DNA from 4 places in the Bacillus sp. GW823-FHT06A11 genome. Region 2 is predicted to be linked to each of the others. Evidence: riboswitches for the same ligand, from Rfam matches in the RefSeq annotation. Region 2 holds a riboswitch; each other region holds the start of a gene.
What was found. A riboswitch is a leader RNA that binds a small molecule or an ion and turns the genes downstream of it on or off. The one in region 2 is predicted to bind S-adenosylmethionine.
Positions count from the first base shown of each region.

Region 1: it holds a riboswitch for S-adenosylmethionine, as region 2 does, so the genes downstream of both, AC1Q8L_RS15170 (ECF-type riboflavin transporter substrate-binding protein) here and AC1Q8L_RS17815 (M20 family metallopeptidase) in region 2, are expected to answer to the same signal.
Region 3: it holds a riboswitch for S-adenosylmethionine, as region 2 does, so the genes downstream of both, AC1Q8L_RS27855 (peptide ABC transporter substrate-binding protein) here and AC1Q8L_RS17815 (M20 family metallopeptidase) in region 2, are expected to answer to the same signal.
Region 4: it holds a riboswitch for S-adenosylmethionine, as region 2 does, so the genes downstream of both, metK (methionine adenosyltransferase) here and AC1Q8L_RS17815 (M20 family metallopeptidase) in region 2, are expected to answer to the same signal.

Region 1 covers NZ_JBXAHS010000003.1:202,675-208,535, reverse strand. The annotation lists gene AC1Q8L_RS15180 (energy-coupling factor transporter transmembrane component T family protein) at 1-523, opposite strand, end outside; gene AC1Q8L_RS15175 (ABC transporter ATP-binding protein) at 516-2,216, opposite strand; gene AC1Q8L_RS15170 (ECF-type riboflavin transporter substrate-binding protein) at 2,227-2,775, opposite strand; SAM riboswitch class I at 2,915-3,030, opposite strand; gene AC1Q8L_RS15165 (aspartate/glutamate racemase family protein) at 3,184-3,864, shown strand; gene AC1Q8L_RS15160 (macrolide family glycosyltransferase) at 3,956-5,143, opposite strand; gene lepB (signal peptidase I) at 5,402-5,861, opposite strand, start outside.
Region 2 covers NZ_JBXAHS010000003.1:704,411-710,271, forward strand. The annotation lists gene AC1Q8L_RS17810 (Lrp/AsnC family transcriptional regulator) at 1-403, shown strand, start outside; gene AC1Q8L_RS17815 (M20 family metallopeptidase) at 570-1,775, opposite strand; SAM riboswitch class I at 1,864-1,965, opposite strand; gene AC1Q8L_RS17820 (AAA domain-containing protein) at 2,042-4,351, opposite strand; gene AC1Q8L_RS17825 (VOC family protein) at 4,463-4,855, shown strand; partial or broken gene AC1Q8L_RS17830 (hypothetical protein) at 5,105-5,292, opposite strand; gene AC1Q8L_RS17835 (hypothetical protein) at 5,392-5,523, shown strand.
Region 3 covers NZ_JBXAHS010000010.1:35,504-41,364, reverse strand. The annotation lists gene modB (molybdate ABC transporter permease subunit) at 1-667, shown strand, start outside; gene AC1Q8L_RS27875 (GRP family sugar transporter) at 968-1,819, shown strand; gene pnuC (nicotinamide riboside transporter PnuC) at 1,887-2,537, opposite strand; gene proC (pyrroline-5-carboxylate reductase) at 2,724-3,527, shown strand; gene AC1Q8L_RS27860 (aldo/keto reductase) at 3,529-4,362, shown strand; SAM riboswitch class I at 4,515-4,619, shown strand; gene AC1Q8L_RS27855 (peptide ABC transporter substrate-binding protein) at 4,752-5,861, shown strand, end outside.
Region 4 covers NZ_JBXAHS010000002.1:56,610-62,470, reverse strand. The annotation lists gene AC1Q8L_RS08760 (MogA/MoaB family molybdenum cofactor biosynthesis protein) at 1-260, opposite strand, end outside; gene AC1Q8L_RS08755 (hypothetical protein) at 497-676, shown strand; gene metK (methionine adenosyltransferase) at 903-2,102, opposite strand; SAM riboswitch class I at 2,272-2,393, opposite strand; gene pckA (phosphoenolpyruvate carboxykinase (ATP)) at 2,622-4,208, shown strand; gene AC1Q8L_RS08740 (ATP synthase subunit I) at 4,568-4,951, opposite strand; gene AC1Q8L_RS08735 (hypothetical protein) at 5,231-5,452, shown strand; gene AC1Q8L_RS08730 (DMT family transporter) at 5,481-5,861, opposite strand, start outside.

The DNA of each region.
Region 1 (5,861 bases), 500 kb from region 2:
CTCTCGCTTCTTGCGCGTGTTTAATAATTTTATACTCAGACTGGATGTCAGGAATATAACGAAGTGCAATATTTATTGCATAAGTAATCTTATAATGAATACCAAGTTTACTTAAGTTACTTACAAATTCGCTTGGATCTGTCGTGTATATAAAAAGAAGTGTAAATGGTAGTAACGTAAAATACTTTAATGAAAGTGTAACTGCATAAAATAATGTTTCATATGTAATCGTTGCATATCCAACATGTAAAAACGCAGTATATGATTCAGTTAATTCAGATCCATGAGTTGGTGTAATAAATAAAATCATGACAGAGTTTAATAAACTAAATGTAAATATGACACTAAAAACAATTAAAATTTTATGAAATGGAATTTTAGCAACACTGAGTCCGATACACCCAACGATAAATAATATTAGCAACACCCGAAAATCAAAAAACAAAAAAGTAAGCGTCATACAAAAAATAAATAAAAACAATTTCACTACCCCATCCATACGATGAAAATATGTACTATGCACCTTCCTCCCTCCTATTACTCTCTAAATAAAGTTCAATAAATTTTTCTGGACATGCAATCCCACTAAATTTAACAAGCTTGGTTAAAGAACTCTCTCTTAAGTTAGCTATTTGTAACGTTTCTTGATCACCAAATACATTAGACACTGTATTATCCGTAATAATTTTCCCTTCATGTAGAACTACTGCACGGTCTGCATATTCTAGTGCGAGATTCATATCGTGAGTGATAAAAATAAATGAAATACCCTTCTTAGCTAGTTTTTTAATAAACGACATAAATTGTTTATAATGATAATAATCTTGTCCCGCTGTCGGTTCATCTAATATGATAAGCTTAGGATTTTTTGTTAATACAGATGCGATTGTTAATCTCTTTTTTTGCCCATAGCTTAGTGCTTGAATTGGCCAATTACGAAATGGATATAAACCACAAATTTTTAAAGTTCCTTCTACTCTATTCTTAATTTCTTCCTTAGAAAAATTATGTAATGTTAATGTAAATGAAACTTCTTCAAAAACAGTAGGCTGTGTAATCATATGATTTGGATTTTGCATCACGTAAGATATGATTTCCCCACGTTTACGAATAGACCAAGAACTAATATCTTCACCTTTTAACAAGATTTTCCCATTTTTCATTTTGTTTATGCCTATAAGACTATGAGCTAATGTTGATTTCCCTGCTCCATTATGCCCTAACAGTGCCACAATTTCTCCTTCATATATTGAAAGGTTTACATTTTCTAATACTTTTTGTTTATTAGAGTATGAAAATGATAAATTCTCCACTTTAAGTAATTCCTTGTTTTTAGTATTCCCTTTTAATATGACTTGTTTCTCCATCCACTCTTTTATAACGTTGCTTACCTTTTCTTTTTGAAGGTTTTCCATTGGATATATTACGTCATTATTACTATCAAAATGTAATCTCTTTAATGCTTCGATGTAAATAGGCTCTCTTAAGCCGATACGTGGTAATATATTTGACGCTAAGATTTCTTTTGGTGTTCCTATCGCAATGACTTTACCTTCATCAATTAATATAACTTTGTCTAAATCCAGGTTTAAAATTTCTTCTATTCTATGTTCAATAATAACAATCGTTTTATTATATTGTTCATGTATATCTTTCATAAGTTTTATCGTATGTAAGGCACTTAGTGGATCTAAATTAGCTAACGGTTCATCGAACAATAATATATCCGCATTTGTTGTTAATAAACCCGCTAGAGAAACTGTTTGCTTTTGACCTCCTGATAATTCATGTGGACTTTGTTTATGAAACGTATGCATCTTCACCTTTCTTAATGAGTCCGAAACAATCTTTTTCATGTCATCTTGCTTTACACATTCATTTTCTAAATAAAAAGCTACATCTTCTTCTACTGTCAGACCAATAAATTGAGCATCTTGATCTTGCAAAATTGTTCCTACCTGCTTACTTTGTTCAAAAATACTTCCTTCCCTCGGGTCTTTACCGGCAATTAAAACGTTACCTGTACTAGTCCCTTCGTAAGAAAATGGGATTAGCCCATTTATACAATGAGCTAATGTCGACTTTCCTGAACCACTTCGTCCAGCAATTAGTACTTTTTCCCCAGGGTATATATGAAAGGTAATATCACTTAAAGTAGGCTGCGCAGCATGCCCATATTGAACGGTGAATTGTTCAAACGAAATAATTGGTTTCATGTTAACATCCCTACTTTTCAATTTTTAAATGTGTATGTTTCTTATTAGATTTTGCCAAGCCAATTGTAAGTGGCAATCCAACTACTAAGAAAACGATAACATCGGAAATTGTTGCTCCTAATACTTGGATAACAATTTTGTCAAATGGTTCTCCCATCACAATAATATCGAATGCCCCAGCAAATATAATAGCAATGACAATACCAACTAATCCAGTAATTGCTAAATAAGAAATATGCCCCTTGTTAAACGACCCGTTTTTCACACTAAAACCAACTCTTTTTTGAATAAGACCCATCGAAAAACCAATAATCCCTGAACTAATAACCCAGCCCCACCAAATCCCCCATCCAGCAATCGTATCTGTTACGGTATGACCGATAAGTCCGATTAACAGTCCTACCACTGGACCAAATAATGCTCCAAAAACAGTTAATATAGCTAATGCTGGTTTAATAAATGTATTCGGTGCAATAGAAAATCCCCAAAGTCCTAATATCCCGTATAATGCTGCTCCAATACCGATTGCTACTACTAACTTTGTTGATAATTTGTTCATGACAATTCCCCTCTCATATTAGTCAACTTTTATTACTCTATATTTAATTTAAAAATGAATTATGCATCGACACTCCCTTTCTATACAACAAAAAATGACCTCTTACATAAGAGGTCATTTTCTTTCACGTTCAAGAATCCTCTTATCTTTCAAAAAACACATCGTGTCCTCTGCGGAATTAGCACCTTCCTATAAAATTGCATAGGGGTTGCTGAGGTTTCTTAGGGCCGTTCCCTCCACCTCTCTGGATAAGTATTAATTTGTAATTCGTATTATGGCACTAAAGAATGTAAATTTCAACACTTTTCTTACTATTTTTATTTTTTATTAAATAGCGCATTTAAATCATTGTATTCTTATCGGAATTATGAAATAATAAATTCAAAATCGTTTCGGGAGGAATGCATTATGAAAGTTATTGGTTTGATTGGAGGATTAAGTTGGGAATCTACATCATTATACTATAAACATATTAATACACTTACACTCTCTCAATACGATCAAAATGCGAAGCTAATTTTATATAGTATGGACTTTGGTGAAGTAACTACTTTATTACAAAACCATCAATATGAAGAAGTGAAAAATGAACTAGTTACAGTTGCAAAGAAAGTTGAAAAATCTGGGGCTGAATGTTTATTAATGTGTTCAAATACTGTACATCTATTTGCCGAGGAGGTAGAACAAGCAATATCTATCCCGCTTCTTCACATTGGTGATGTAAGTGCTAAAGAAATGGTAGAACAAAATATAAAACGTATCGGACTATTAGGAACAAAACAAACGATGGAGCAAGATTTCTATAAATCACGATTAGCGAAATATAACATTGAGACAATTATCCCCAATGACGAGGAAAGAACTTTTATCCACCATGTCATATTAGATGAATTAAGTAGAGGGATCATTTCAGAAACATCTAAAGAAGAGTTATTACAAATTACAAAATCATTAATTCAAAATGGTGCTGAAGGTATATTATTAGGCTGCACTGAAATACCTTTACTCATCTCCCAAAATGATCTCACTGTTCCCGTTTTTGATACTACTTTTTTACATGCAAATACTGCTGTGCAATTTGCTGGATAAGAATATACAAGCATAAAGGTGAGAACCTCTATGCTTGTATACAGTTACGACTATTTATCCCGCTATTTATGGGCAGTAAAACCTCTACCGATTAAAGTTTTACTTTATTTAAAAGAGATTCAATAACTGCAATTGCTTCTTTTGAACCACCACATTCTAAAAAGCTATCATTAAGTTTTCTTATACCATGTTTATACTTTTCATTTGAAAGAACATCTGTTACGGCCTCTTTTAAAGTGTGCACATTAACATGTTCTTTCAATAGTCTATGTGCCGCTTCAAGCTCAGTTAGTCTTTGCGCTATCATAGGCTGGTCTTTATCATGCGGTATTATTACAAATGGGACATTATAATGAATGGCATCGTGTACGCTATTCATACCGCCATGTGTAATAAAAACATCTGCTTCATTTAATATTTCTGATTGAGGTACGTATGGAGCAATTATAAAATTATCTGGTGCTTTCTTAATTTTAGAAATATCATTTCTATCACCAATTGCCATTACAACTATCCCATCAAAATCTGAAAAAGTATCAATACAAGTATTAAAGAATGGTTCGAGTCCTTCAAGCAGTGTTCCCATTGAAATATAAATAACTTTCTTTTCTTTAAGTGATTCCAGTGGAAACTTTATATTTGTTTTACGCTTTGAAATACTCGGTCCAATAAAAATGTTATTTTCCCCGAACGATTCGCTATTAGGTTGGAAATAACAACTTGTGTATACGAGACAAACATCACCCTTATTATTCATAAATTGAAGATTATTCTTTGGTTTTACTCCAAATTTATGTTCCATCTGATTTAGTAATTTTTCAGAGATTTCCTCTGGTTGGAATGGCATATCTGCATTTGGATGAAAAGGTAATGTCTTCAAAAATTCTGGCGGAATTAAAAATATAGGTGAGGACACTACACCTGGAACTTGTAAATACTCCTTTACTAACTCTCCTGCGCCAAATATATCATAAATTACGAAATCAAAATTTATACTTTCACATAATTGTTTCGTAATTTCTAATATATATAAAGAAGTTTGAACATGCACATGAAAGAAAGCATTTAACCCAGATGAGGTTTCAGCATCAATAGAAATCTCTTTTAATAGATCCGGATGAGTATGTACAGTAGCTCCTAAATCTTCAATTCTATCCTTAAAGTTTGCCGTTGTAATATAATGTACATTATCCCCTCGTTCAGTAAAGGCTTTTACTAAATTTAATGTAGGGTTTACATGCCCCTCTGCTGGAAAATTAACTACTAAAATATTTAGCACTTATTTCTCACTCCTTACATTTCATTTTTTTAATTAAGCATACTGTTATTTGTACAAGTAATCTTCCCCTAATAGTCCTAATATGCTTGTTACATTATGTTGATAAATAATTTTCAGTCATCAACATAAAAAAAGCATCTACCTATGTAGATGCCTAACCGTGATAAGGAGTGTTCTGTGAGGTTAGAACAAGCTTTTCTGCTTGTCCTATGCTATCAATATATGATTTATTTTATAAAATGTGAATCGTTAATAGAATTATTTTATCCATTTTATATGATCAAATGGATAAAATACCATTTCTACCTTACCTATTATATTTGACTCATCAATAAGTCCAAGTGTATTCCTACTATCTTTACTATGATTACGATTATCACCTAACACAAATAATTTATGCGTAGGAACTTTTATTTCTCTAAAATTTGAAAAACGATTGGATACTTGTAACATATCTAAATGTATATACGACTCATCACGCTTTTTACCGTTAATATATACCTCATCCTCTTTTAATTGTATATTATCCCCCGATAATCCAATAATTCGTTTCACATAGTAAGTAGGCTCGTCTTCTTTTTTTATGATGACAACATCCCCATGCTGAAAAGACGATAAACAGACGTTTACCTTATTAACAAGTATATAATCTTTTTCATTTAAAGTAGGTTGCATCGAAATTCCTTCTACCATACAAAATAAAAATGACTTATTAATA
Region 2 (5,861 bases):
GATTATGAACTTGTTGTATGAAAATGCGAGAATTTCTGTTTCAGAAATAGGACGGATTATATCCATGACGCAACCTGCTGTAAAGGAGCGTATGAATAAACTTGAAGATCAAGGAGTTATAGCGGCTTACCGAACGAAATTTGAGCCTTCCAAAATTAATAAAAGCATTCAAGCATTCATCATGTTTAAAACGAGCCAATGCTCTGATTTCATCCAATATTGTAATGCCGCTCCTGAAGTAACTGATTTATATCGAATTAGCGGGGAATTTAATTATATGATGAAGGTCATGAGCGATTCGATGGATTCCCTCGCTGCGTTTTTAGACTCGTTAATGCAATTCGGATTATCATCTCCTTTAATTGTTTTAAAGAGTGAGTTCGAGGAGAAATTGTCATTCTAATAAAGGGATACGTATTATCCTCACTAACAGTAAAATTTTCTCTTTCTTGAGAAAAACCAACAAAATCAATGACTAGCAAACAAAAAAGAACATTGATTTTTCAATGTTCTTTTTATATCTCTACTTATTAATTAGATTGCTCTTCGAAAAGAGCGCCTTAATCCCCTTACCCCTGATTCCTCTGTGCCTCCCTAAACTCCTCCTTCATCTTCTCTAACAACCCTTCTTCTGTAATTAATCGATACGCTGTATTCGCTAATGCTTTTGCCGATGTAATTAATGCTTTATCTCCTAGTTCTGAACGTGCTGCTTCTCTAAATTCATTCGTATGCGCAATTAAGTCATCTGGACCAATTTTAATGTACGGATGAATTGTCGGCACAACTTGGCTGACGTTTCCTGCATCGGTTGAACCAATCCCTACTCTTTCTTTACGATTTACATCTTCACCTAATAGTTCTAGTTCTTCCGCTACGATATCGTTATATGTTTTTGTTACGAGTAATTCATCGATTTCATTTTGGAATTGATGGATTTTTACTTTTGCACCTGTTGCTAACGCTGCTCCCTCAGCAATGTTTCTTACTTTTTCTGTTACTTCCGCGCATCTCTTTCGCGTTGCTGCACGGATGAAGAACCTAGCCGCGGCATAGTCAGGAATAATGTTAGGTGCTTTTCCGCCTTCTGTAATGACGCCATGAATTCTCACGTCTGACGGAAGTTGTTGGCGAAGTGCGTTTATACCGTTATAGAGCTGAATAACCGCATCTAATGCATTAATCCCTTCTTCTGGTGAAGCTGCAGCGTGAGCTGTTTTTCCGTAAAAATGAAAATCAAGTGGATCGACTGCTAGTGAAGGACTCGTTGTCGCTGTTTTTCCGCTCGGATGAATCATAAGCGCCGCATCAATGTCTTTAAATAAACCTGCCTTTACATAACTTGATTTCGCGCTACCATTTGGCCCACCTTCTTCTGCTGGTGTACCAAACACGACAACTTCCCCGCCAATTTCTTCAAGTGTTTCTGATAATGCAATTGCTGCTGCAACGCTAATTGTGCCAATTAAATTGTGACCACACGCATGGCCTAATCCTGGTAAAGCGTCGTACTCCGCTAAAAATGCAATTGCCGGTCCTTGTTTTCCAGAACTTTTTCGCGCAATAAACCCCGTTTCATGTCCAGCTATATTGTGCTGCAACTGAAATCCTGCACTGCCTAGCAATAAACTTAACGTCCTAGATGCGTAAAACTCTTGGTTACCAATCTCTGGATTCGCATGAATATCATGACTTGTTTCTATGTACTTTTCCTTATTTCTTTCGATACTCTCTTCAATTGTTTTTCTTTGTGACGTTACTCCTGTCGCTCCCATTGTTCTTCCTCCTTTTATTTTCACGTAAAAAAGCCTCTTTCTAAAAGATAGAAAGAGGCTTCTGTATATACAGTCAAAATGAGCTTCTTTCTTATCTTTCAAGTTACCTTGCTGGAATTGGCACAGTATTCATAACGAATCCGCTGCCGAGGTATCATAGGGCCAGTCCCTCCACCTCTCGTGATAAGAATTTTCATAAAATTATATTAAATTATTTTTTATTCTAAGTTCATTCCAAGTAAAAGTCAAGGAATTCCTATCCGAATTTACCGAATATCTAAAAATCCTTTTAATACACCAATTGTCTCAGGTGCTTGCAGTCTTGCACATACGTACGGAAATTCCGTACTACCTTCAAATATCATTTGAGATGTAAGCGGTGCGCCTGCCCAGAAGATTTCATCATCAATTACTAAGAATGGGAATGCTTTATTTTGTCTTTGTAACTTTACATTTTTCAGCGGAACTGGTCCATCACTATAAACTGTTATTTGTGCATTTGTACGCATTAACGCTTGCCATACTCGTTTATCTACTTGTTTCGTACTTGGCAGTGAAATAATAATTTTTCGTTTTGCGGCTAAAATATCTTTTAATAGCCCTTTCGGCTCTTCAAGATTCATTTCCATAAACCAGCGTAAACGTTTCGAAATTTTCCGTTCCCACAATTGTCTTGATGTCGTGCGATCATACACATCTCCGTGACGTTCTATATGAGCTGTTAATTGTGATAACGCTTGTTTTCTAGAAAGATTTTTACGCATATAATGGCAATCTGATAATTGAATGAACTTCCCTCTCGCCCTTGTCACTGCTACATTGACGAGGCGATGATTTTTATGGTCAAAGAATAACACGCCAGGTCGTTCTTGCGGATAACTGTCAACCGTATCAAAGATCATCATATCTCTTTCAGAACCTTGAAACTTATGAACTGTCGCCGCTAAAACTGGTATGTTTTGATATTTCGTTCTCTGCAACATTTCTCTAATATACGTCGATAAAAAGCGTGACTGCGCCCTGTAAGGTGTCACAACACCAATCGACTGAACACCGTCTAACAATCCGATTAACATCATTTGCATCGCTACTAAACCAGACATAATGTTAAAACGGGAACCAGAAGCAGCATCTTTTAACGAAAAAGCTCCCATTTGGCTCGTATCAAATAAAACACTCGCTTCATTTGCGAACGGCTGCAATTGCGCAAGTTCTTTACGCTCTGAAACAGACGGATGATCGTATACTCTATTTTTATAAATAAACGAATTCGTAAACTTCGATATATCCGCATGCATACGTCTTTGTTCCTGCAACATAAATAGGTTTGGGTGTGCTTCTGATTTATTAACAGACTCAACAATCCCAGCATGGTAAAACATATCTTCCCCAAGCCATTTGCGAACGAGTTCATGGTTCGCCATCGCAATTGGAGGTAACTGTAAAAAGTCACCGCAAACGACGATACGTTTCCCAAGTGAAGCAGCTAATGCGATTTGCGGAACGAACGCCATACTCACTTCATCTACGACAACTAAATCGAATGTACGCTCATAAATAAGTGAATCAATGGCACATTTCGATAAAGTTGCACCAATTACTTTCGCATTTTCAATATATTCTTTTTCTACTTCTTTAATTTTCGCCTTTTGCTTTCGAAGCTCACTTTCAATCTCTTGTATACGCTTCTTATCGGCAGATGTTGCTTTATACGATAAGATTTTTTCACGAAGATCTTGGCGTGTCTCTTCTAAGTAGAGTCTTTCCTCACCCCATGATCCGTTCGTCGTTTCAACTAATTTCGATGCAAGTAACGTTTCATGATTTCGTATATGTTCATGCTGACTATAACCGTAACGAACAATTTCGCCAGGCGTCCATTTCTTTTTCTTTTCAATTTGCTTCGTTACTTCACTCATTAATACGTCTACTGCCGCGTTACTATGAGCTAACACAAGTACCGATTTTCCTTTTTGATAATGAGCCGAAATAATACGTGATAAATTGTAAGACTTCCCTGTTCCAGGTGGTCCCCATACGTACGTTGTCGGATTGTAAAATGCGCGATATGCCAGTTCATTTTTCGGATTTTTCATCTTCTCAATATGTTTCGGACTGCTCGTCCCATCAACGAGACGCTTTATACGATTACGTTTTAGCTTATCTTTACGTGCTTCTTTCAATCGCTCTTGCAGTTGCTCTAAAAGTTGCCACGGTTCACTGTATAAAACCGCTTCTCTTATTTCACCTTGTATATAATCATTTAATTTCAGTTCTATTTCTAATCCATGTACAGATAATACTTCTCCTGTCGCTTCCTCACCATCGAACTCAATTCGAATTGGTGAACCTTCAGGTAAGCTTACTTCCGAAATAAGCTGAAATACATACACTGTATTCTCATAATCTGTATATAAAAAACGACCGTTCATGATAGAAATTTTACTACCACCTATCGTTTTCCAATGTTTAATTTCATATGCTAATGCATAATGCCACTCTTTCATCGTTTCTGATAATGAAGGAGTTTGAGTAGGTGTATTCATCGTATAATCTCCTTCCTTCTCCCCAAACATACTTTCTCACTATACCATACAACACGCTAAAATTTGTAAGGTTTTTATCTTGCTTATTTTCTTAATTTTCAATAATATATTGTATATAATTTTCAGAAAGAAGGAATCTACATGCCAGTTAGAAGAATTGAACACGTAGGACTTATGGTTGCAAACTTAGAAGCATCTATCTCATTTTATGAAGAAGTAGTCGGCTTACAGCTCCTTCAACGTATGGGGCACCCGAATCCAGACTTAAAACTCGCTTTTTTAGGTGTGGAAGAATCGAAAGAAACGATACTCGAATTAATTGAAGGCTACAATTCTTCCTTGCCAGCAGAAGGAAAAGTACATCACATTTGCTTTAAGGTAGATTCATTAGAAGATGAAATCGAGAGACTAAAGAAACACGCAGTAACCTTTTTACTAGGAGAAGAAATCGAAACATTACCAGATGGAACACGTTACATATTCTTCGCTGGTCCTGATGGGGAGTGGATTGAGTTTTTTGAAACGGAGAGATAATCTGAAGAGACTTTTTACTTCAATAAAGTATAATAAAAGCCGTAGGAGTTTAATGCCTACAACTTTGTAAAAGGATCTTGATTCACTATAAAATATCCTCTATAGGTTTATTCTTAAAATTTACTTTTAACTTGATATTGATGTGACGTAACCTTAAATATGTAGAAATTTAAAAAGCCCCCTAATATTGTTAAAGGGGCTTTACTCATACGAATGATAATTTTTATAAATAATTGCTAAATAGTGAATTTACATAAATGCTTTTAGAAGCTCTTGAACTAATGGGATTGCTCCACCTATAAATTTTAAAACTGCCATTGCGATTTCCATATTATTTCCTCCTCTTTTGTTAGTACTGGGATGTGATTAAACTTTATACACTTATTATAGTAAACGCTTACATTTGTAACAATACATTTCTGTATGCAATATTGCATATTTATACGTTTTGACAATATTTGACCTCTATTAGCCATTCTTTAATGGTACCATAACGAAGTGAGAGTCTTTAAGGGTTCGCTTTAATAGGAGGAAATATGGAAAAAGTTCAAGATATTTACAGTAATATAAAATTTAAGAGTTGGTTTAAACAAGTATTAGCTGTAGGAGGAATATTAGGATTCTGCTACTTGGTGTTATATGGTTTCTGTTTTTTAGTTGATATGTAAATATTATACAGCTACACTAGTGGAGTCTTGCCTACAGAGGTAAGACTCTTTTATTGTACTTGAGATGAACAAACTACATACAATAGTTTTCAGGTTCTTCAGATTTCTCTATATGTTTCCTTGTTCCTCTATGTTCTAGACCCACTATTTCCTATCATTGAAAATAAATAAACTTCCGTTTATATTGAAAATACAATTTTATTGATGAAAAATGTCTTTTTACTAGATACATATTAAAAAGAAAAGTATAAGTTTTATTCCATTTCGGTACAATCTTTTTATCTTTGAAAAGGACTTAAATCTTATTAATAGATTTGAGTCTTTTTGTATACGTCCAT
Region 3 (5,861 bases), on a different contig from region 2:
TGATGCTATTATATCGCCTGTCTTTCTATCTTTAAGAGTAGCTGCGTGTGCCACTATTCTCGTTACAATTTTAGGGACGATTGTCGGGCGAGCACTAGCTCGCTCCTCATGGCGATATAAAGTACTATTAGAAACCATATTTTTATTACCAATGGTACTTCCACCAACTGTTATCGGCTTCTTTCTCATTATCATCTTTGGAAACAACAGCCCGATCGGAAGGTGGGTTGAATCATTATTTCAGCAGTCTATTATGTTCACATCTACCGCTGCGATCATCGCTTCTACAGTTGTTGCATTTCCGCTTATGTACCAATCAGCGAAAACGGGATTTTCTATCGCAAATGTACAAATTGAAGAAAGTGCTCGTGACCTTGGCGCAAGTGAATATCAAGTTTTTCTGCACGTTACACTTCCGCTCGCATTTCCTGCATTACTAAGCGGGATGATTTTGAGCTTTGTCCGCGCGCTCGGTGAGTTTGGTGCTACACTCATGTTTGCCGGGAATATCCCTGGTAAAACACAGACAATCCCGACTGCAATTTACATGGCCATTGACGCAAGTAATATGCAACTCGCCTGGACACTTGTGGTTATCACTATTAGTATGTCACTCCTATTTCTGCTATGTATTCAGCTTATTAACAAAAGAATTACTAACCCTTAAAGCAGCTTTTTTGGAAGCTGCTTCTTTATTTCTTAGGAAATAAAATATACCACCGGGAAATAACTGAATTTTACCTCTTATTTAAATATACATTTTATTTGAATTCACTTTCTAAAATAGGCAATTTCCTGTTATTATATGGAGGTGTTTCAAAAAATGAAGAAATGAAAACGCATTTATATCGTGAATTCTTCATCCTGTTTTAGCGATCGGTAATCTTCTACTCTATTAGTGGGGCATTACCGATCGTTAGAACGATATGTAACTATATTGGTATAGCAAACCGAAGGGAGTCTTGTAATGGACATTTTATTAGCGCTTCTTCCTGCAATTGCATGGGGAAACATCTTATTAGTAAGCGTAAAAATGGGCGGTGGTGCATATAGCCAAACGGTAGGTATGACAATCGGTGCTCTATTCTTCGCAACAATTATGTATGTATTTACTCAACCAGCTTTAACAATGACAGTCTTAATTGTTGGGTTTATTTCAGGTTTATTCTGGGCTTTAGGACAAGTAAACCAATTAAAAACAGTTGAAAAACTAGGTGTTTCAACTACCGTAACAATTTCTACTGGTATGCAACTTGTTGCAACTTCTATCTTTGGGGTTATCGCTTTCCGTGAGTGGACTACTACTACAACGATTATTCTGGGAACGATTGCAATCCTATTAATCGTAGTTGGTGTTGTATTCACATCACTAGATGATAAAGAAAATGCTCAGCCACCAGGACAATTGAAAAAAGGACTTCTTACTTTAATTGTTTCTACTTTCGGCTATCTTGTATATGTAATTATTATTCGTTGGTATAATATCGATGGTTGGTCTGCTATTTTACCACAAGCAGTTGGTATGTTTGTTGGTGCGGTTGTACTGACATCTAAACATAAACCATTTAACAAATATGCAATCCGTAATGCTTTATCTGGTTTACTATGGGGAACTGGAAACTTATTCTTACTTCTTTCATTACCACGTGTTGGAGTAGCAACAAGCTTCCCATTATCTCAAACTGGAATCGTTATCTCAACATTCGGTGCGATTGTATTCTTAGGTGAAAAGAAAACAAAACGTCAATTGATCTTTATTGCACTAGGTAGTGTTTTAATTATAGGCGGCGCTGTATTACTTGGTATGACAAAAGCATAATCTTATATTCTATTAGTAAACCCCTGAAGCATATGTGCTTCAGGGGTTTTTTAATTCTAATTATTTTCTAGATATAATTATTTGTATGTTCTTGCCCCTTATAATTGCTCTTCCACTCTAGCAAACCAGCTACACATATAAAGAGATTAATAATAGCTAATATTAGCATGACGTATAAACCAGTAGAAATATAAATTACAATGCTAACTACGTTATATAAAATCCATAAATGCCAGTTTTCTAATATTTTTCGACTTAACATAAATTGAGCCACTAGTCCCAATACGGCATTTAAAGCGTCTAAATATGGACTTGTTGACTCTAAATAACGGACTTGATAATAACCCCAACCAATCCAAGCAACTAAAATAAAACTTATATAAAAAGTCCACCCTTTCAAATCTAAACGAACTGTTGCTTTTACCTCTCCCTCCCCACTTCGTGCAATCCAATAATACCAACCATATACATTAAATATAAATTGAAAAGCGGCTAATACTGCCATTGCATATAAACCTTGTGTAATAAAAATGTATAAAAATACCGCAACAGTAATCATGCCAAATAAAAAGTTGGATACTTTTTCTCTCGCTAATAACCAAACATTAATGATCCCCATAATTGATGCGAAAATTTCAATATAACTCGATTGAATATACAATCCAACTAATACACAAATAATACTAGAAACAAGTAAAAAAAGTGGACTTCTAACCATATTTATCTCTCCCCAGATGTGTAATAAATTCCCTATCACCAGTATAAGGAATAGCCCTTTCCTTTACCACGAATTTCCACCTTCTCATTATCTATTCCATCTACGGTAAGTCTTTTCTTTTTACAAAATTCTCTTAAAGATGATATCGTTTTTATAACATATCTCTACTAGAAAGGAATAAAGGATATGCCTAACAAACATCGAATTTTATTTATTGGTGCTGGTCGTATGGCAGAAGCTATATTTTCCGGATTACTTAAAACAAGCAAAGAGTACATCGAAGAAATTATCATCTCTAACCGAAGCAACGTAGAAAAGTTAGAACAATTACAAAGGCGATATAATGTGTCTATTACAACGGATTGGAAGCAGCATATTACATCTGTTGATACGGTTGTTTTAGCAATGCCACCTTCTGCTCATGAAGAATTATTAGCTGAGCTATCTCCGTTAATATCAAATCAACTTGTCGTAACAGTAGCAGCTGGCATTGGACCATCTTATTTAGAAGCTAGACTCCCAAAAGGCACACCTGTTGCTTGGATTATGCCTAATACAGCTGCTGAAATTGGAAAGTCTATCTCCTTATATACAACGGGACAATCAGTAACCGAGATGCATCAAGAAACCCTGCAACTGCTTTTAAGAGGTATTGGTACTTCGCAACTTTGTACTGAGGAAGAAGTTCATCAGCTTACTGCAGTTACTGGAAGTGCACCAGCCTTCCTTTATTACTTTGCTGAAAGCTTAATTGAAGCAACAAAAAGTTATGGAGTCGATGAAGAAACCGCAAAACATCTTGTCATTCAAATGATTTCTGGCTCTGCTTCTATGCTCGAGCAAACGCAAAATCCAGCTAACCTCCGCGAACAAGTAACAACGCCAGGTGGTTCCACAGCTGAGGGTCTCAAAACTTTATACGAATATAATTTTTCAGAGGCAATTCAAAAAGCAGTAGAAGCAACAAACAAAAAAGCTAGGGGGAAATAATATGATTTTAACAAGTTTAAAAGACTATACAACATTACATAACGGTGTAAAAATGCCTTGGTTTGGTTTAGGTGTTTTTAAAGTAGAAGATGGTTCAGAAGTAATTGATTCTGTAAAAGCAGCAATTAAAAATGGCTACCGCAGCATCGATACTGCAGCAATCTATCAAAATGAAGAAGGCGTTGGACAAGCGATTCGTGAATCCGGTGTTTCACGTGAAGAATTATTTATTACCTCAAAAGTATGGAATAGCGATCAAGGATATGAAACAACACTTCAAGCATTTGAAACTACATTAGAGAAATTAGGTCTAGAATATTTAGATTTATATTTAGTACATTGGCCTGTAAAAGGGAAATATACTGAATCATGGAAAGCATTAGAAAAACTTTATAAAGATGGCCGTGTTCGCGCTATCGGCGTGAGTAATTTCCACATTCACCACTTACAAGACGTATTTGAAATTGCTGAAATTAAGCCAATGGTCAACCAAGTGGAATACCACCCACGTTTAGCACAAGAAGAGCTACATGCATTCTGTAAAGAACATACTATCCAGCTTGAAGCTTGGTCACCATTAATGCAAGGACAACTACTAGATAATCCAACGTTACAAGAAATTGCGACAAAATATAATAAATCAACTGCGCAAATTATTTTACGCTGGGATTTACAAAACGAAGTTGTAACAATCCCTAAATCAATTAAAGAACATCGCATTATTGAAAATGCAAACATCTTCGACTTTGAATTAAGTGCTGATGATATGAAAGCAATTCAAGCTTTAAATGAAGATCGTCGCGTTGGTCCAGATCCAGATAACTTTAACTTCTAGTAGAAAAACCACTGCCATATGCAGTGGTTTTTCTGTTTAAGAAAACTGAAAATTTAAACTATATTCCATTTGGTTGACACTTCATTATTCAAGGTGTAAGATTTTGAATTATCAAAGAAACACAAAAATTAATAAAATTTATTCGTTTACTCATTGTATCAAGAGAGGTGGAGGGACTGGCCCTTTGAAACCTCGGCAGCAGGTTCATTTTGAATACTGTGCCACTTCCTGCAAGCTTTATGCTTGAAAGATAGAATGAGGGACTTCGTTTATATACGGGTGCATAACTTGTACGTAAAAATCCCTCTTTCTCAATATGAAAAGAGGGATTTTTTATTTTTCATTTCCCTCATCATCATCCAAACTTAATTATTTAGGAGGAAAATCAAATGAAAAAGAAGTTTGTACCCGGTATTGCATCAGTTGTAGGAGTAAGTATTTTATTAACTGGTTGCGGTAGTTATAAAAACGAAGCAAGCGGAGCAAATGCAAAAGACGAGGCACCTAGTAAACAGGTTTTAAACTTATCTTCACCTACTGAAATACGAACAATGGATACGGCTCGTGCTACAGATACTGATTCTGGTCAAGTAATGAGAAACGTATTTGAAGGTTTGTATAATCTTGGTGAAGGTAACAAACCTGTTCCTGGTGTTGCAAAATCTCATGAAGTAAGTGGCGATAAAACGAAATACACATTCCATTTGCGAGATTCAAAATGGTCAAACGGCACTCCTGTTACAGCGAAAGATTTTGTGTTCGCTTGGCAACGTGCCGTAGATCCAGCAACAGCCTCTGAATATGCATTTCTATTCTTTGATATTAAAAATGCAACAAAAATTAACAACAAAGAACTTCCAGCCGACCAACTTGGTGTAAAAGCAGTTGATGACCATACGTTTGAGGTAGAATTGGAGCGTCCTGTTCCGTATTTTATTAGCTTAACAGCGTTCCCAACATTTCTACCAATTAACGAGGAATTCTTTAAAGCACAAGGTGATAAGTACGCTTTAGAAGATAATACAATCTTGTACAATGGAGCTTTTACACTAAGCGATTGGAAGCACGAACAAAGCTTTAAATTTAAGAAGAACCCTACTTATTGGGATAAAGATACTGTCAAACTAGAAGAAATCAATTTTAACGTCGTAAAAGAAAAATCAACAGAAGTAAATTTATTCGAGTCAAAACAATTAGATCGTATAAAACTAACATCTGACTTCGTTGATAAATATAAAAAAGATGCTAACTTTAAAGAACGTCCAAATGTAGGCGTACAATTTTTACGCATGAATCAACACAACAAAGTACTTCAAAACGTTTCTGCACGCCAAGCAATCGATCAAACAATTGATAGAAAATCCTTTGTAAATACGTTATTAAATGATGGCTCTACACCAACATTTGGTCTCGTTCCAAAAAACTTTGCAAAAGGACCTGAAGGAAAAGACTTCCGTACTGTAAACGGCGATTTAACAAAAGTTGATACAAAATCTGCA
Region 4 (5,861 bases), on a different contig from region 2:
CGCTTCGTAATACCAGTACCGCCATTTGTTAATACAACATCTACATCTTCCTTATGATAACCAGCTAACACTGCTTGCTGAATACTTTCTTTATCATCTTTTACAATTTCATAAGAGGTTACTGTATGGCCCGCTTCTTTTAACAATTCATGTAATAGTTGTCCGCTCTTATCCGTTTCTTCCGTACGTGTATCGGAAATCGTAACAATCTTGCAACGCACTTCTTTTGGAGCTTGTTTTTTATGTTCAGTTACACTCATTTTTTATCTTTCCTTTCTTAAAGACTTTTCTTCATTTTATCATACATATCTTTACACAATTATGTATGAAGCCAATCATGCGCCATGATACAATATAAGTATACTAACCCACAAAAAGGAAACTGCACTTTCTTATACTCCTAGACTACATATCTTTAGTTACTCTTTATATTTTCTACATAATAGAATTCAATTTTAAAACTTGTACTAAAAAATAAATTGGAGGTCTACATAGTATGGAACTTTATAAAAAATTAACAACAACATTCATCCTCTTATTCATCGCTTCAATCACTGTCGGCTTTTCCTTAAAAGGTGCAATTCCATACGCTACATTAGTAAGCATTATATTCGCGACACTATTTTTACTAAGCAGTGCCTTTTGCGCAGGTAAAGCACGTCAAATGAAAGGTTGATTGCATATCTTCCAGAAGAAATCCACCCTTTGTAAATCATGTAAAAGGAAATACAAACGTATGAAAAGGCATGGATTCATATGCCTTTTCCAGCAAGTGGCATGACTAATACGAAAAAGTATATTGAGCTAGAAGGCGAAGTATATTGCAAATCATGCATTCAAATTGTAAGTAAAACGAAATAAAAAAAGCTTTGCGCTCACCGCGCAAAGCTTTTTTTCATATATTATAGACCAGCTTGCTCTTTTAAAGCTGCAGCTTTGTCTGTACGTTCCCATGAAAGATCTACATCAGTACGTCCGAAGTGGCCGTAAGCTGCTGTTTGTTTGTAAATTGGGCGACGTAAGTCTAGCATTTTAATAATACCAGCTGGGCGAAGATCGAAGTTGTTACGAACTAGTTCTACTAGTACGTCTTCAGATACTTTACCTGTGCCGAATGTATCAACTGAAATTGATACTGGTTGTGCTACACCGATTGCGTATGCAAGTTGTACTTCTGCTTTGTCAGCAAGACCAGCTGCTACGATGTTTTTCGCAACATAACGAGCTGCATATGCTGCAGAACGGTCAACTTTTGTTGCATCTTTACCAGAGAATGCACCGCCGCCATGGCGAGCGTATCCACCGTAAGTATCAACGATGATTTTACGTCCTGTTAAACCAGCATCACCTTGTGGTCCACCAATTACGAAGCGGCCAGTTGGATTAATGAAGAATTTCGTTTCTCCATCCATTAATTCTGCTGGTACTACAGCTTTAATTACGTGCTCTTTTAAGTCGCGATCGATTTCTTCCCATGTAACATCTGGGTGATGTTGTGTAGAAATTACGATAGTATCAACACGTACTGGTTTACCATTTTCATCATACTCAACTGTAACTTGCGTTTTTCCATCTGGACGTAAGTATGATAATGTATCATCTTTACGTACTTCAGTTAAACGGCGAGCTAATTTGTGAGCAAGCGAGATTGGAAGTGGCATTAACTCTTGTGTTTCATTACATGCGAAACCAAACATTAAACCTTGGTCTCCTGCACCAATTGCCTCAATCTCAGCGTCAGTCATTTGACCTTCGCGTGCTTCTAGCGCTTGGTCAACACCCATAGCGATGTCAGCAGACTGCTCATCGATAGATGTTAAAACAGCACAAGTTTCTGCATCGAATCCGTATTTTGCGCGTGTGTAACCAATGCCTTGAATTGTTTCACGAACGATTTTTGGAATATCTACGTAAGTAGAAGTCGTAATTTCCCCCGCTACCAATACTAAACCAGTTGTTACAGTTGTTTCACAAGCTACACGTGCATTTGCGTCTTTTGATAAGATCGCATCTAAAATTGAATCAGAAATTTGGTCACAAATTTTATCTGGATGTCCTTCAGTTACAGACTCAGATGTGAACAGATGACGTTTTTTTGTCATGTGGTAAACCTCCCTACAGTAATTGTATATATTGTACGGAACTCATCCTTAATTTGCCACAAACTGCGACATACATTTATTCTCCCACACAAGCATACAGAAAAACCTTTCCTACTTTACATAGAGGAAAGGTTTAATTTGCTACTTGCATACTGCTTTTTGCCCTTCGCTCTTATCGTTCGAGACCTGTAGCCTCGCACAGGTTTTAGCACCTATTCACCTGCATTTATCAATACAAGTGAGGTTGCTGGGCTTCATCGGGCCTGTCCCTCCGCCAGCTCGGGATAAGAGAGTATCCGTCCCAACCTATACTAAAGAAATGATATTCATTTGTCAATTAATATTCACATTTTCCTGAAAGTTTTTCTCAATACGCCTGAAATGAAATATTAATAGGGAAATAATACATTCACACAAACAAAAAGAAATAAATAGTATACATTATTTATATAATTGTGTTATACTCTTGTTGGGGATTACGAGAAATATTTCATTAAATGAAAAGGATGGTATATAAATATGAGTACTGTGAATGTCCAAATTGGTTTACACGAATTATTGAACGGAAGCAATGCACAGATTCAACTAAGTGTTCCGCAATTAGTGGAAAAAGTATTAATGCGAAATGAAGGGAAATTAACTTCGACTGGTGCCGTTTCTGCTTCAACTGGAAAATATACAGGACGTTCTCCTAAAGATAAATTTATTGTGAAAGAAGCATCGGTTGCTGACAAAATTGCTTGGGGAGCTGTGAACCAACCGATTTCTGAAGAACATTTTAATAAATTATATACTAAAGTTTTAGAATACTTAAAAGAAAAAGAAGAGTTATTCGTCTTCAAAGGATTTGCAGGCGCTGACCGCAATTACCGCCTACCAATTCAAGTTATTAACGAATATGCATGGCACAATTTATTTGTACATCAATTATTCATTCGTCCAACTGAAGAAGAATTAACAACTCATGAATCAGAGTTCACAATTGTTTCTGCACCGAATTTCAAAGCTGATCCAGCTGTTGACGGTACAAACTCTGAAGCATTCATTATGGTTTCATTCGAAAAACGTATCGTACTAATTGGTGGTACAGAATACGCTGGAGAAATGAAAAAATCAATCTTCTCTATTATGAACTTCTTATTACCTGAACAAGATATCCTTTCTATGCATTGCTCTGCAAACGTAGGTGAAGAAGGCGACGTAGCACTATTCTTCGGTTTATCTGGAACAGGTAAAACAACATTATCTGCTGATCCAAACCGTAAATTAATCGGTGATGATGAGCACGGTTGGTCTGATAACGGTGTATTCAATATTGAAGGCGGTTGCTATGCAAAATGTGTAAACCTTTCTCACGAGAAAGAACCACAAATTTTCGATGCAATCAAATTTGGATCTGTTTTAGAAAACGTTATCATTAATGACCAAACGCGTATCGCCGACTACAACGATACTACTTTAACAGAAAATACTCGTGCTGCATACCCTATGCATGCGATCGACAATATCGTACTGCCAAGTGTTGCTGGACACCCAAATACAATTATTTTCTTAACTGCTGATGCATCTGGCGTATTGCCTCCAATCAGTAAGTTATCAAAAGAGCAAGCTATGTATCATTTCTTAAGTGGTTACACTAGTAAACTAGCAGGAACAGAGCGCGGCGTTACATCTCCGCAAGCTACATTCTCAACTTGCTTCGGTTCACCATTCTTACCACTTGATGCATCTCGCTACGCTGAAATGCTTGGTGAAAAAATCGAGAAACACGATGCGAAAGTATTCCTAGTAAACACTGGCTGGACTGGCGGCGAGTACGGAGTTGGTAAACGTATGAACTTAGGTTATACTCGTGCAATGATTCAAGCAGCATTAAGCGGCGAACTTGCAAAAACTGAAACAGCTAAACATGACATCTTCGGTCTTGAAGTTCCACTTCACGTACCAGGTGTACCTGACGAAGTGTTAATGCCTGAACAAACTTGGGCTGATAAAGCTGCTTACAAAGCAAAAGCAATCGAGCTTGCAAATGAATTCAAAGAGAACTTCAAAAAGTTCGAAAGCGTTTCTGAAGATATCATTAACTTAGGCGGTCCAATCGCTTAAATTAAAACTTTCTGTTGGAATAACCCTTTACTCATATGAATAAGTGTCGTGTAACCGTAAAGTTTCGCGTACTCACCGACAAAACCCAATGCGGCTTAACGGTTACACACACTTACATAAAAAAGAAGCTTACGTGAAAACGTAAGCTTCTTTCTATATCTTATATAAAGTGAAATGCTAATCTCTTCATCTGTGACCTAGATTATAAAATTACAGCTTCGAATATATACATTATATCACTACTCGCTACATCTCTCGAGTTTCACATCGTATGGGGTTAAAAAAGGCCCTGACCGCTTCTATTTGTGGCTGGATCATCTATTCCATCTAAAAAGAAGTCTTTTATCTTTTTATCTCTTTTAGCTCTTTGTTAGTTCTTTCTCATCTTTCATGCTATAGTATCCTAAATTCACAACGATTAAGAAATAACCACCCATAATCCCTACTGCAAATGCCCACATAACCATGTGGTGCTCAATTTCGTACATAATAATAGCACCCAAAATGGCAGCTGCAAAACGGTTAAACATACCGAGTGTCGGTGCTTTCGTCTTCTTTACAATACTATCTCCAAGCTTCTCAATTCTTCTCCCTAGAAGCCAAACGCAATACATACTTACAATAAGCCCAATTCCAGCGCCTAAAAAGTGTGCTGAAAACGGTGTTAACATCCAACCTAGTAACAAAATACCTAGTATATAATACGATTGGATTTTAAATGATCTTAGTGACATACTAATCATGCTGTACCTCTCTTCATTCGTTCTTATCTATCCAACAAAAAATTTCTTTCAAATTCATATTCCTTACATCCATTTCACTCAAATTAAAAACAACATAAACAGTATGTTTATGTTGTTTAAATGCTTTTAGAAAATAATATTATACAAGATTTCAAACATTATATTCTCATATTTTGTGACGGTTTTTCAAACTTTTTTCGTCCATTTATGAAAAAAATGATATCAATTTATGAACATACGGATATGATGTAATAAGCACACAAATAAAGGGGGCGTCTAATGATTTATTTTTTAATGGCTCTCATTCATCTCATTATCCCTGCACTTATCGGACTTTCGTTGTATTGGTACACGAAAAACCATAGCATTTTTTACGCTGTCCTCGGTGTTCTTCTTCCAGGTATTATTCTTATTACACTCTTCCGTATTCCATTTTTAAACTTAATTCCACTTATTACTGCTATCTTATTTCTCATCTTCTTACCAAAAATAAAAAAATAGGAAAGCAGATCATAGGTGATCTGTTTTCCTATTTTGATATAGGTTCCCCTGCAATAGAATGAACTTTTACTTTCTCCGATTTCACAAACCATAGACCGACAAAAATGATAATTCCACCGATGATTTGTTGAAACGATACATATTCATTTGCCCAGACAGCTGCAAATAAAACAGCTACAAGCGGCGTTATATACATATATACCATCGTATGTGACGCCCCAATTTTTTGAACACCAACATACCACATTACTAGACCAAATACTGTGACAAAGAAAATAGAATATAGTAAAGCAAATAGTGTCATTCCGTGAGTAATGTGAAATGGCCTGACAAACACATGCGGACCACTTAACAATAATAGCGGAATCGCACCCACTAATGCAGACCATGCTGTAACACGTAATGCTGA